Regions from separate parts of the Pseudomonas sp. LBUM1662 genome, predicted to be linked through region 2. Evidence: predicted binding sites of a transcription regulator. Region 2 holds the regulator's gene; each other region holds the start of a gene.
What was found. Region 2 encodes sigma-54, which starts transcription at its own class of promoters, with help from an activator protein. Its sites were predicted from a motif close to ANTGGCATNNANNTTGCTNT; they were not measured.
Positions count from the first base shown of each region.

Region 1: a site for sigma-54 is predicted at 2,862-2,881, ahead of glnA (glutamate--ammonia ligase). Genes of this name have one in related genera too.
Region 3: a site for sigma-54 is predicted at 2,318-2,337, ahead of ACA049_RS09235 (circularly permuted type 2 ATP-grasp protein). Genes of this name have one in related genera too.

Region 1 covers NZ_CP166793.1:397,630-402,368, forward strand. Annotated here, with positions in the region: gene ACA049_RS01810 (DUF4124 domain-containing protein) at 1-552, opposite strand, end outside; gene ACA049_RS01815 (DUF4124 domain-containing protein) at 549-1,058, opposite strand; gene glnA (glutamate--ammonia ligase) at 1,359-2,765, opposite strand; gene thiI (tRNA uracil 4-sulfurtransferase ThiI) at 3,096-4,550, shown strand; gene typA (translational GTPase TypA) at 4,690-4,739, shown strand, end outside.
Region 2 covers NZ_CP166793.1:1,041,110-1,045,848, forward strand. Annotated here, with positions in the region: gene ACA049_RS04465 (HPr family phosphocarrier protein) at 1-112, opposite strand, end outside; gene rapZ (RNase adapter RapZ) at 128-985, opposite strand; gene ptsN (PTS IIA-like nitrogen regulatory protein PtsN) at 988-1,452, opposite strand; gene hpf (ribosome hibernation-promoting factor, HPF/YfiA family) at 1,465-1,773, opposite strand; gene ACA049_RS04485 (RNA polymerase factor sigma-54) at 1,848-3,341, opposite strand; gene lptB (LPS export ABC transporter ATP-binding protein) at 3,526-4,251, opposite strand; gene lptA (lipopolysaccharide transport periplasmic protein LptA) at 4,251-4,739, opposite strand, start outside.
Region 3 covers NZ_CP166793.1:2,038,777-2,043,515, forward strand. Annotated here, with positions in the region: gene speE (polyamine aminopropyltransferase) at 18-893, shown strand; gene ACA049_RS09225 (hypothetical protein) at 1,114-1,347, shown strand; gene ACA049_RS09230 (ribonuclease E inhibitor RraB) at 1,562-1,903, shown strand; gene ACA049_RS09235 (circularly permuted type 2 ATP-grasp protein) at 2,369-3,778, shown strand; gene ACA049_RS09240 (alpha-E domain-containing protein) at 3,791-4,739, shown strand, end outside; gene ACA049_RS09245 (transglutaminase family protein) at 4,738-4,739, shown strand, end outside.

The sequences.
Region 1 (4,739 bases), 640 kb from region 2:
GCCGTAGTCGGTGAGGGTGCAGGGCTTGACCTTGCGTTTCTGCGCGAGGGAGATGCGCAGCATCTGGAAGGGTTGATTGGCCGTGCGTTCGACGGTGCGGCCTTGTTCGTCGAGGATTTCCACGGACAGATTGTGGCTGCCGCGGTCAATGTTGCTCAGGGCAAACACCGGGCTGAGGCCAGGCTCGGCGGTGGGTTGGCCATCGAGCAGCAATCGGTAGCGATGGCCCCGCTGCAGGCCGGGTTCATTGGTGACACTGACGATCAATTCGCCAGCGTTGCTACGGACCGTAGCGTCCGGCTCCGGGACCAGCACGCGGAGCATGTCGTAGTGAAACAGGGGTAATTCTTCATTCTTTTTAGCGGCAACCACCGGGCTTGCGCCAGTTGGGTTGGCGGACATGCGATTGCTCGTCGCCAGCGGCACGCGCTTGGCGTTGCCTTTGTTTGGCTGGTCGGTGTAGACCCGATTGCCTTGGGCATCGACGTAGGTGAAGACCTCGGCTGTGACCGGCAGCGCGATCAGGCAGGCCATCAGCAGCCACACCCTCATGGCTTGTGCACTCGCTGCACGGTAAACGTCACTGTCGGGCTCTGCTGGACGATGTTTTCGCCATCGATCACCTGCACCGCGAGGCTGTGTTCGCCACGATCGATGTTCACCAGCTGCAGGATCGGCACGTTGCTCGACTGTCCGTAGGGTTGATCGTCGAGTAGCAACCTGAACAGGTGCGGCGCTTGCAGGCGCGGTTTGATCATGACGCTGACCGTGAACGTGCCGTTGTTGGCGCGCAGGGCTTCGTCAGTGGGCAAACCGCTCAACTCCAGCACCTCGTAGGCACTGCGCGGCGGCTCGCGATTGCTGGCTTCGGCAGCCGGAGCAGGGGGCGCCTGACGCTCAACGCTGTTGAGCGGTGGCAGCTCGACCGGCTGCGCCTTGACGCCGTCGGGCGGTTGACTGCTGTAGGCGGTGTTGCCGGAGGCGTCGGTGTACTTATAGATCTGCGCTGCGGCAGGCAGGGCGATCAGCAGCAACATCAGTAGAAAACCACGACCCATAAAATCGACCAGAAACGAACGCGTTGGGGTGCAGCATAGGTCAGGGGTGGCGGTTGTCCCAAGTCGTTAACATTTGGGCATGATTTACAGAGATCCCCCACACACCACAAAACCCTTGTGGGAGCGGGCTTGCTCGCGAAAGCGGAGTGTCAGCCACCATCAATGCAAGCTGACACACTGCATTCGCGAGCAAGCCCGCTCCCACATTGGTTCTGCGTTGGTTTCTAAATCGCGGGCACAAAAAAAGGCCTCCCGAAGGAGGCCTCTTTTTGTCACGCCGCGAACCGCAGCGCTACCGGATCAGCAGCTGTAGTACAGCTCATATTCCAGTGGGTGTACGAAGGTGCGAACCTTGATTTCTTCTTCGCTTTTCAGAGCGATGTAAGCGTCGATGAAGTCGTCGGAGAACACGCCGCCTTTGGTCAGGAACGCACGACCTTTGTCCAGCTCTTCCAGGGCTTCTTTCAGGCTGCCGCAAACTTGTGGGATCTCTTTCGCCTCTTCAGGCGGCAGGTCGTACAGGTTTTTGTCAGCAGCATCGCCTGGGTGGATCTTGTTCTGGATACCGTCCAGGCCAGCCATCAACAGTGCAGCGAAGCCCAGGTACGGGTTGGCTGCTGGATCCGGGAAGCGGGCTTCGATACGGCGAGCGCGAGGGCTGGACACGTAAGGAATACGGATCGAAGCGGAACGGTTGCGAGCCGAGTAGGCCAGCATTACTGGAGCTTCGAAACCTGGGACCAGACGCTTGTAGGAGTTGGTCGACGGGTTGGTGAAGCCGTTCAGCGCCTTACCGTGCTTGATGATGCCGCCGATGAAGTACAGGGCGGTATCGGACAGGCCGGCATAGCCTTCGCCAGCGAAGGTGTTCTTGCCATCTTTGGCGATGGACAGGTGAACGTGCATACCCGAACCGTTGTCGCCGTACAGAGGCTTAGGCATGAAGGTCGCGGTGCGGCCGTATGCATCAGCAACGTTGTGTACGCAGTACTTCAGGGTCTGAACTTCGTCAGCCTTGGCCACCAGGGTGTTGAACTTCACACCGATTTCGTTCTGGCCGGCAGTGGCCACTTCGTGGTGGTGAACTTCGATGACCAGGCCCATCTCTTCCATGGCGTTGCACATGGAGGTACGGATTTCGTGGTCGTGGTCGAACGGCGGAACCGGGAAGTAGCCGCCTTTGACGCCTGGACGGTGGCCTTTGTTGCCGCCTTCCACGTCCTGGTCGGACATCCACGAACCTTGTTCGGAGTAGATCTTGAACATCGAACCGGAGATGTCGGACTTGAACTTCACTTCGTCGAAGATGAAGAATTCAGGCTCTGGACCCACGAATACGGTGTCACCGATACCGGTCGACTTCAGGTATTCCTCGGCACGCTTGGCGATCGCACGTGGGTCACGGTCGTAGCCTTGCATGGTCGAAGGCTCGATCACGTCGCAAACCAGGATCAGGGTCGGCTCTTCAGTGAACGGGTCGAGGACAGCGGTGCTGTCGTCCGGCATCAGGATCATGTCGGAAGCTTCGATGCCTTTCCAGCCAGCGATGGAGGAACCGTCGAACATTTTGCCTTCTTCGAAGAAAGCTTCATCCAGCGCGTCGCGAGCCGGCATGGTCACGTGGTGCTGAGTGCCTTTGGTGTCCGTGAAGCGCAGATCAATCCACTTGACGTCATGATCTTTGATGAGTTGAACCGACTTCGACATAGTGTCCTCCGGGTGGCTTCGGGCTTAGTAGTGGATGCCCTTAGAATGTGGGTGATGCCGGCGCGAATACTCTGCCAAGGCAACCTGCCTCACAAGGGAGCAAATTGCATGCCAGTGCCCCAGCATGGGTTTTTTGCCCCAATATCACGCTTATAAAGGCACAAAGCGTCTGTAAGCGGAAAATCTCGCCCTACAATGTAGCGTTAAAATCACTAAATGACCCGTTTTGGTGCGCGCAAAACCTTCTGCACATTAACTGGTTAAACCTTGAGCAATTTCCGCTATAATCCGCGCCCCCCTTTTTCGGCTGGCCCAGCGCGCGCTGTTTTCATGAAACTAATCGTAAAAGTCTTCCCCGAGATCACCATCAAGAGCCGCCCGGTACGGATGCGTTTCATCCGCCAGTTGGCCAAAAATATCCGTACCGTGCTCCGCGACCTGGACCCGGCTGTGGTGGTGAACGGTGTGTGGGACAATCTCGAGTTGGAAACCCGCGTCAGTGAGCCCAAAGCCCTGAAGGAGATGACCGAGCGCCTGAGCTGCATGCCGGGCATCGCGCATTTCCTGCAAGTCGACGAATACCCGCTGGGCGACTTCGACGACATCGTCGCCAAGTGCAAGCAGCACTTCGGTGATGCACTGGCCGGGAAGATCTTTTCGGTGCGCTGCAAGCGTGCCGGCAAGCATGAATTCAGTTCGATGGACGTCGAGAAATACGTCGGCAGCCAACTGCGTCGTCAGTGCGGCGCCGCCGGAATCTCGCTGAAAGAGCCGGAAATCGAAGTTCGCATCGAAATTCGCGACAAACGGTTGTTCGTGATCCACAGCCAGCACAACAGCATCGGCGGATATCCGCTGGGTGCCCTGGAACAGACGCTTGTGCTGATGTCCGGCGGCTTCGATTCGACCGTTGCCTCGTACCAGATCATGCGCCGCGGCCTGATGAGCCATTTCTGCTTCTTCAATCTGGGCGGACGGGCCCATGAACTGGGCGTCATGGAAGTCGCGCACTTCATCTGGAAGAAGTACGGCAGCTCCCAACGCGTGTTATTTGTGAGTGTGCCATTCGAGGAAGTACTGGGAGAAATTCTCGGGAAAGTCGATAACAGTCATATGGGTGTAGTTTTGAAGCGTATGATGTTGCGCGCTGCTTCCCGTATTGCCGATCGGCTGGACATCGAAGCGCTGGTTACCGGCGAGGCGATTTCCCAGGTGTCGAGCCAGACACTGCCGAACCTGTCCGTGATCGACTGCGTGACCGACAAGCTGGTCTTGCGTCCGCTGATCGCCAGTCACAAGCAGGACATCATCGACCTGGCCAACGAAATCGGCACTGCCGACTTCGCCAAGCACATGCCGGAATACTGCGGGGTCATCTCGGTGAACCCCAAGACCCACGCCAAGCGTCCGCGCGTGGAGTACGAAGAACAACAGTTCGACATGGCGGTCCTTGAGCGTGCGCTCGAGAACGCCAAGCTGGTGCCGATCGATCGCGTGATCGACGAATTGGGCCAGGATTTGCAAATCGAAGAAGTCAGCGAAGCGCTGGCTGGTCAGATCGTCATCGACATCCGTCATCCGGATGCCGCTGAAGACGACCCGCTGGGCCTCGATGGCATTGAGGTACAAACGATGCCGTTTTATGCATTGAACGCTCGTTTCAAGGAACTGGACCCTACTCGCCAGTACCTGCTGTATTGCGACAAAGGCGTGATGAGTCGCCTGCATGCCCACCATTTGCTCAGTGAGGGGCATGCCAATGTGCGCGTTTATCGACCGAGCTAAGAGCCCGGGGCTGTATGCCTGTGGCCTGCGTCACCGGCCCCCCGACTCTGCCGTCAAGCTGTAACGGCAAGGCCTGACTCTACTGTAAATCGCTGCCAAGACTTGTCAGCACACCGAATCCTCTGATCGAGATACACAAGTGATCGAAAATCTACGCAACATCGCCATCATTGCTCACGTTGACCATGG
Region 2 (4,739 bases):
GACCTACTCTGATCGTGCAATCCTTGTACTCACCGGCAACGCCGACGAACTTGGCAGAAGCGCGGGCATGCAGGCCCAGCTTGTTGATGATTTCTATTTCCCGAGCAGGCATCGCGATGTGAATCCTTTAGCTGAGGTCGCGGTGGCGAACCTGGACGTTCTTCAGGGATTGTTGCAGAACCTGGCCCAGACGTTCGGTCAGGTAGACGGAGCGGTGGTGCCCGCCGGTGCAGCCAATGGCAATGGTGACATAAGCCCGGTTGCTGGCGGCAAAGCGCGGCAACCATTTGAGCAGGTATGTGGAAATGTCCTGGAACATCTCTTCGACATCCGGTTGTGCCGCCAGGTATTCCGCCACCGGTTGATCAAGCCCGGATTGGTCGCGCAGTTCCGGCTTCCAGTAAGGGTTGGGCAGGCAGCGCACGTCGAACACCAGGTCGGCGTCCACCGGCATGCCACGCTTGAAGCCGAAAGACTCCACCAGGAACGCAGTGCCGGCTTCCGGCTGGTTCAGCAGACGCAATTTGATGGTATCGCGCAGCTGATACAGGTTCAGGTTGGTGGTGTTGACCTTGAGGTCGGCCAGGTCGGCGATTGGGCCCAGCAACTGGGTCTCGTCTTGAATCGCCTCGGCCAACGAACGGTGGGGAGTACTCAGAGGGTGGCGTCGACGGGTTTCCGAAAAGCGTTTGAGCAGCGTTTCTTCGTCGGCATCCAGATACAGCACATCGCATTTGATATGCCGACTGCGGACTTCTTCCAGCAGTTCGGGAAACCGTGACAGGTGACTCGGCAGGTTGCGCGCATCGATGGAGACGGCAACCAGCGGCTGTGCCAGTTCGGTATGAATCAGCGCGCGCTCGGCCAGTTCCGGCAGCAATCCGGCGGGCAGGTTGTCGATGCAGTAGTAGCCGTTGTCCTCGAGAACATCGAGGGCGGTACTTTTACCTGAGCCGGAGCGGCCACTGACGATGATCAAGCGCATGATTACTGACCGTTTTGCTCGTCCAGGACAACCTGATACAAGGCTTCATTGCTCGGGGCACTGCGCAGTTTTTCGCGCACTTCCTTGCGATCGAGCATGCTGGCGATCTGGCGCAACAGTTCCAGGTGGGCATCGGTAGCGGCTTGCGGGACCAGCAGAACGAACAGCAGGTCAACCGGGGCGCCGTCGATGGCGTCGAAATCGATGGGGGCGTCGAGGTGCATCAGCGCGCTGACAGGCGACGTACAACCTTTCAGGCGACAGTGGGGAATGGCGATGCCGTTACCAAAACCGGTCGAACCGAGTTTTTCACGGGCAATCAGAGCCTCGAAGACATCTTGCATCTCCAGATCCGGGACTTCTTTATGGATAAGGTTGGCAATTTGCTCGAGGGCTTTCTTTTTGCTGCCGCCCGGCACGTTCACGAGGGAACGGCCGGGGGTCAGGATGCTTTCAAGTCGGATCATGGGTTGGGAGTGTTAACGACCGGTCGCGCCCTGGAGGAGGCTTTGGGTCTTTTCCTTATGCTTTTTGAGTTGTTTATCGAGCTTGTCGGTCAGCGCGTCGATCGCCGCATACATATCGGTATGCTCCGCGTTGGCGACCACTTCATTGCCGGGAATATGCAGCGTGGCTTCGATTTTCTGCTTGAGCTTTTCGACCGTCATCGTGACCTGCACGTTGGTGATCTTGTCGAAATGCCTCTCTAATCGTTGGAGTTTTTCGCCGATGTAGGTGCGAAGAGGTTCGGTCACTTCCAGTTGGTGTCCACTGATGTTGACTTGCATACAGCTTCTCCTTCGTTGCCAGTGCATAAAGCGGTAGATCAGATGATCTACCACTGGAACGCTGTGGCGTGGCTCTACATCAACCGCTTGCGTTCGCTCGAAGGCGCGATCCCGAGGGATTCGCGGTACTTGGCGACGGTGCGGCGAGCCACCTGAATGCCTTGTGCCTCCAGTAAACCAGCGATCTTGCTGTCACTCAACGGCTTTTTCTGATTTTCCGCGGCAACCAGTTTTTTGATGATCGCGCGGATCGCTGTGGACGAGCATTCACCGCCTTCGGAGGTGCTGACATGGCTCGAGAAAAAGTATTTCAGTTCATATATGCCCCGAGGGGTATGCATGAATTTCTGCGTGGTCACCCGGGAAATCGTCGACTCGTGCATGCCCACCGCTTCGGCGATGTCATGCAGCACCAGGGGCTTCATCGCTTCGTCGCCGTATTCCAGGAAGCCGCGCTGATGCTCGACGATCTGGGTGGCCACTTTCATCAGTGTTTCGTTGCGGCTTTGCAGGCTCTTGATGAACCAGCGGGCCTCTTGCAACTGATTGCGCATGAAGGTGTTGTCGGCGCTGGTGTCGGCGCGGCGCACGAAACCGGCGTATTGGGCGTTGACCCGCAGGCGTGGCACTGATTCCTGGTTCAGCTCGACCAGCCAGCGCTCGTTGTCCTTGCGCACGATCACGTCAGGGACGACGTATTCGGCTTCACTGGACTCGATCTGCGAGCCCGGACGCGGGTTGAGGCTCTGGACCAGTTCGATCACCTGGCGCAGTTCATCTTCCTTGAGCTTCATGCGGCGCATCAACTGGCTGTAGTCGCGGCTGCCGAGCAAATCGATGTAGTCGGTGACCAAGCGCTTGGCCTCGGCCAGCCAAGGCGTCTTGGCGGGCAGCTGGCGCAGTTGCAGCAGCAGGCATTCGCCCAGATTGCGGGCGCCGATGCCGGCCGGTTCGAATTGCTGGATGCGGTGCAGGACGGCTTCGATCTCGTCCAGTTCGATGTCCAGCTCCGGATCGAAGGCCTCGAGGATTTCCTCGAGGGTTTCGTCCAGGTAACCCTGATTGTTGATGCAGTCGATCAGGGTCACGGCGATCAGGCGATCGGTGTCGGACATCGGTGCCAGGTTCAGTTGCCATAACAGGTGGCTTTGCAGGCTCTCGCCGGCCGATGTGCGCGTGGTGAAATCCCACTCGTCGTCATCATTGCTCGGCAGGCTGCTGGCGCTGGTCTGGTAGACGTCTTCCCAGGCGGTATCGACAGGCAATTCGTTGGGAATGCGCTCGTTCCAGTCACCTTCCTCAAGGTTATCCACCGTTGGGGCGGTTTCCTGGTAGGAGGGTTCCGAAACATCGGCGTTGGGGAGCTGTTCGGCTTTGTCGGCCAAGGGGTCGGCGTTATCGAAGTCGTCGCCTTCTTCCTGGCGTTCGAGCATCGGATTGGACTCCAGGGCCTCCTGGATTTCCTGTTGCAGGTCCAGGGTCGACAATTGGAGCAGGCGGATGGCCTGTTGCAGCTGCGGTGTCATCGTCAGCTGCTGGCCCATTCTCAAGACTAGCGATGGTTTCATGGCAGGGGCTTAACACCTTATTCGCCGGCGCACATGCGCCATCCACTACAGGGCGCCGGAGCGCCAAACATAAGCAAATTATATGCCCGAAACTGCAGCGTTTGCCTAGAGCGCTGTAACAATAAAAAAGTATTGATTTTTTATCGAGACAAGCGCTCGGACAACCAGCCAGACACGTCAGCGCTTACAGGCGGAACTCGTGGCCCAGATACACTTCCTTGACCAGTTCGTTGGCCAGGATGGTGGCGGAGTCACCTTCGGCAATCAGCTGTCCATCGTTGACGATGTAGGCGGTTTCGCAGATATCCAGGGTTTCACGGACGTTGTGGTCAGTGATCAGCACGCCAATGCCTTTGGCCTTGAGGTGGTAGATGATCTGTTTGATGTCGCCCACCGAAATCGGGTCCACACCGGCGAAAGGTTCGTCGAGCAGGATGAATTTCGGGTTGGTGGCCAGTGCCCGGGCGATTTCCACACGGCGGCGTTCACCACCGGACAGGCTCATGCCGAGGTTGTCGCGGATGTGGCTGATGTGGAATTCCTGCAGCAGGCTTTCCAGCTCTTTGCGACGATCGGCCTTGTCGAGTTCCTTGCGGGTCTCGAGAATGGCCATGATGTTATCGGCCACCGAGAGTTTGCGGAAGATCGACGCTTCTTGCGGAAGATAGCCGATACCCGCCTTTGCACGACCGTGCATCGGCTGGTGGCTGACGTCCAGATCGTCGATCAGTACGCGACCCTGATCGGCCTGCACCAGGCCGACAATCATGTAGAAGCAGGTGGTCTTGCCGGCGCCGTTAGGGCCCAGCAGGCCGACGATTTGACCGCTGTCGATGGACAGGCTGACGTCACGCACGACCTGGCGGCTCTTGTAGCTCTTGGCCAGATGCTGAGCTTTAAGAGTTGCCATTACTGAGCCTTTTTCGCGTCGTTTTTCGGCTTCGGCTGGATCACCATGTCGATACGCGGACGCGCCTCGGTGACCTTGCTGCCCGTAGCACGCCCGGCGCTCGCAAGCTTTTTCTGGGTGTCGTAGACGATTTTTTCGCCTTGGGTAACGTTGTTGTCCTTGTCGACAACTTTTGCCTTGTCGATCAGCACAACGCGGTTTTGCGAGGCGTGGTACTGGATAGTTACGCCCCAGCCCTGAACAGGCTTGGTGTCGCCCGCAGTCTGCAGTTGCTCGAAGTAGGCCAGGTTGCCCACCGACGTCACCACGTCGATGTCGCCGGTCGAGGTGCGGGTGATGGTCACGGTATTGCCGGTGACCTTCATCGAACCCTGAGTAATGATCACGTCACCTTTATAGGTGGCAACGCCATTCTTGTCGTCCAGTTGGGCGTCGTCGGCCTGAATGCGGATAGGCTGCTCTTGATCGTTCGGCAGAGCCCAGGCGCT
Region 3 (4,739 bases), 1.0 Mb from region 2:
TCATCGGAGCACTTCCCATGAGCAACATCACCCCCAGCGACTACCTGGAAACCCTCTACGAAGGCTACGGCCAACGTTTTCGCATGGAAAAACTGCTGCACGAAGTGCGCACCGAACACCAGCACCTGGTGATTTTCGAGAACCCGCGCATGGGCCGCGTGATGGCGCTGGACGGCGTGATTCAGACCACCGAAGCCGACGAATTCATCTACCACGAGATGCTCACCCACGTGCCGATCATCGCCCATGGCTCCGCCAAGCGCGTGCTGATCATCGGTGGCGGCGACGGCGGCATGTTGCGTGAAGTGGCCAAGCACCGCAGCATCGAGCACATCACCATGGTCGAGATCGACGGCACCGTGGTCGACATGTGCAAGGAATTCCTGCCGAACCACTCCAAGGGTGCGTTCGATGATCCGCGCCTGAACCTGGTGATCGACGACGGCATGCGTTTCGTCGCCACCACCACCGAAAAATTCGACGTGATCATTTCCGACTCCACCGACCCGATCGGTCCGGGTGAAGTGCTGTTCTCGGAAAACTTCTACCAGGCCTGCCGTCGCTGCCTGAACGAAGGCGGCATCCTGGTGACCCAGAACGGCACGCCGTTCATGCAGATCGAAGAAGTCAAAACCACGGCCGGTCGCTTGCGCAGCCTGTTCCCGGACTGGCACTTCTATCAGGCCGCGGTGCCGACCTACATCGGCGGCTCGATGACCTTTGCCTGGGGCGCGACCAACACGGCTTATCGCAAGTTGTCCCGTGAAACCCTGCAACAGCGTTTCGCCGGCAGCGGCATCATCACCCGCTACTACAACCCGGAAATCCACATCGGCGCCTTCGCCTTGCCGCAATACGTGCTGCAAGCGATCAACAAGCCAAGCAACGACTAAACTGTACGCACCACCCCTTGTAGGAGCGAAGCTTGCTCGCGAAAGCGGTGTATCAGGCAATACACAAGTTGACTGATAAACCGCTTTCGCGAGCAAGCTTCGCTCCTACAGGTTTCAGTAATTTTTCATACCTGCGTGCGGTAATCCGTTTGAACGATCACTCAGGCCAAAAGTCCAGATGGTTGTAAGCCCATTTGCGGGTTTGTTCGAGGAGGCACTGATGCAAAAGTGGAAAATCACTTTCGTGGATGATCACGGTGAAACAGTCGATGAAGTCTTTGAGTGCGACGAGTGCCCGGACAACGAGCAAGCCGCCAAGCTCATCAAGGCCCGGCTCCTTCCTGTCGCCGCCGAACTGGATCTGAATGATCTGGAAGGGCGAACCGACGACGCGAGCGTCAAAAGTCTCAAGACCCAGAACAGCATACAAATCCTCGGCATCACGCCAATCTGAACAACACCTGTCTCATTCTTATCCAGGCCTTGGCAGCGCCTCTGTCTTGGGGCTACTCTGCAAGCGAGATCAGCGAACGGATCGCTAAGGTCTGGTCTTGTCAGCTACATGCTTGCTTCCCACCGGCAACGTTGTTGCCGCATCGCTCGCACCAATCGGTTGCGCGTGCCGGGAATACGGAAAGTCTATCCATCATGATTGAGGGGGACGTTTCATGAGCACAGCCTATCAAGAAGACATCAGCAGCAGCGTGTTGCGCCGCATGAAAGAAGGCGGTTTCGATTTTTCACGGTTCCATCCCATCGAGTTCTACGCCATTTTCCCGGACGAGGAGCGGGCACGCAGGGCGGCAGGGCAATACAAGGGTGAATCCTTGAACGCGCAGATCAGTGTGCGCGATGACGGCGCATGGGCGCTCGAACTGAGCAAAGTCATGTATGCCACCTACGATGATATCGGCGACTTCGAGCAGGGTTTCGAGGCGGTGGTCGAGCCTCTGGGCGGCATCATCGAAGGGTGGGGCGTCAAGCAGGAGATACGAGGGCTACTCGCATAACCTTATGAACAGTGACAACGCTCAGCAACGGCTGACCTTCGGGTTGGCCGTTTTCGTTTGTGGGTTTTGAAGATCAAGATCAAAAGATCGCAGCCTCGTTGCACTCGACAGCTTCTACAGTGCAACGAGGCTGCGATCTTTTGATCCCGTTTTTGCTTCATAACATTTCAAGAAAGCAAAAAAAACCGCCTGAGCAGGCGGCTAAAGGGAAGTTTTGGTCGTTTTTACAGCAGATGCGCGGATTATCCGCAGCGCCGGCCGGGCAGTGAAATCAACTCTGACTATGCTGGTGATAGGCGACAACGTCGCCTTGCAATGAAGCGGGGGCGATCAGGTTGGGGCGTTTGCTGCACAGGATTGGTGCGGTGCAAATGGCGTGATTATCCAACTGGTTGATAACAAAGCGTTTCTGCCGATGGCACGGGCCTTGCGAAGCCTAGATGTCCGGGTGACAAGGAGTACGGCATGATCCGCACCTATTTTGATGAGATGTACGATGCCGGCGGCCAGGTCCGCCCGCATTATCGGGAGTTTGCCCGTTGGCTGGCCGAGACGCCTGACGAGCTCTTGGCACAACGGCGACGCGAGGCCGATCTGTTATTTCATCGCGCCGGGATTACCTTCACGCTCTACGGCGATGAGCAGGGCACAGAGCGCCTGATTCCTTTCGACACCATCCCGCGCAGCATCCCCGCCAGTGAATGGCGGATTGTCGAGCGCGGCTGTATCCAGCGAGTCAAGGCGTTGAACATGTTCCTCGCCGACCTCTATCACGAGCAGCGCATCATCAAGGCCGGCATCATCCCGGCCGAGCAAGTGCTGGCCAACGAGCAATACCAGTTGGCGATGCAAGGGCTCGATCTGCACCGCGACATCTATTCGCACATTTCCGGCGTCGACCTGGTACGCGATGGCGACGGCACGTACTACGTGCTCGAAGACAACCTTCGTACACCCAGCGGCGTGAGCTACATGCTCGAAGACCGCAAGATGATGATGCGGCTGTTTCCCGAGTTGTTCTCGGCCCAGCGCATCGCACCGATCGACCATTATCCAAACCTGCTGCTCGACACCCTGAAAAGCTCCAGCCCGATCGATAACCCGAGCGTGGTGGTGCTGACGCCGGGTCGCTTCAACAGCGCGTTTTTCGAGCATGCCTTCCTGGCGCGTGAGATGGGCGTCGAGTTGGTCGAGGGCGCGGACCTGTTCGTACGTGACGACAAGGTGTTCATGCGCACCACGGACGGGCCGAAAGCCGTCGATGTGATCTACCGTCGCCTCGACGATGCATTCCTCGATCCGCTGGCGTTCAACCCGGACTCGATGCTCGGCGTTCCTGGGCTGCTGTCGTCCTATCGCTCCGGCAATGTAGTGCTGGCGAATGCCATCGGCACCGGGGTCGCGGACGACAAGTCGGTGTATCCATTTGTCACGGACATGATCCGTTTCTACCTGGACGAAGAACCGATCCTGAAAAACGTGCCGACGTTCCAGTGTCGCAACCCTTCTGAACTTTCCCACGTACTGGCCAATCTTCCCGACCTGGTGGTCAAGGAAACCCAGGGCTCCGGCGGTTACGGAATGCTGGTGGGGCCGGCGGCAACGGCGGCGGAAATCGAGTCGTTCCGCGCGCGGATCAAAGCCAAGCCTCATGCGTATATCGCGCAACCGACGTTGTCCCTGTCGACCTGTCCGACCTTTGTCGAAAACGGCATCGCGCCACGCCACATCGACCTGCGTCCGTTTGTATTGTCTGGCCGCGAAACCCGGGTTGTACCCGGTGGTTTGACCCGTGTTGCCCTGCGTGAAGGCTCCCTGGTGGTGAATTCCTCCCAGGGCGGCGGCACCAAGGACACCTGGGTGGTCGAGGATTGAAGGAAGCTTGCCATGTTAAGTAGAACTGCCTCGGATTTGTATTGGATGTCGCGTTACCTGGAGCGGGCGGAAAACCTCGCACGGATGCTCGACATCAGTTATTCGCTGTCGCTGATGCCGCAGGATGGTCGCGGTGACGGTCTGCACGAACTGGCCATGCCGCTGCTGATTACCGGCACCCTGGACGATTACCTTGAGCGCCACGGTGATTTGCACGCCGAACGGCTGCTGCATTTCTTTGCCCTGGACGCGGCCAACCCGGCGAGCATCTACAGTTGCCTCGGCGCGGCGCGGGCCAGTGCCCATGCGGTGCGTGGGCGAATCACCGCCGATATGTGGGAAAACATCAACGCCACCTGGCTGGAAATTCGCGGGATCGCCGAGCAAGGCTTGAGTCGCTACGGCATGAGCCGTTTCTGCGAGTGGATCAAGGAACGTTCCCACCTGTTCCGTGGCGCGTCCTACGGCACGATCATGCGCAACGATGCGTTCCGTTTCATTCGTCTGGGGACGTTTATCGAACGGGCTGACAACACCTTGCGCCTGCTCGACGCCCGCTACGAAATGGCCGGCGATCAGGCCGAAGCGGTCAGCGATGGCACGGCGCACGCCTATTACCAGTGGAGCGCGTTGCTGCGAGCGTTGTCCTCTTTCGAGGCCTACACCGAGATCTATCGCGACGCACCCGGCGCCCGGCACGTGGCCGAATTGTTGTTACTGCGCGCTGACGTTCCCCGTTCGTTAAGGGCCTGCACCGAAGAAATCGACCAGATCCTCGCCCAACTGCCGGGGGCCAATGGCCGTCCCGCGCAGCGTCTGGCGGCGGAAATGGACGCGCGCCTGCGCTACACCGGCATCAACGAAATTCTCGACGAAGGGCTGCACGCCTGGCTGACCGAATTCATCCCGCTGGTGCGCCAGTTGGGTAACGCCATTCACAGTTCCTACCTGGAGGCTGCAT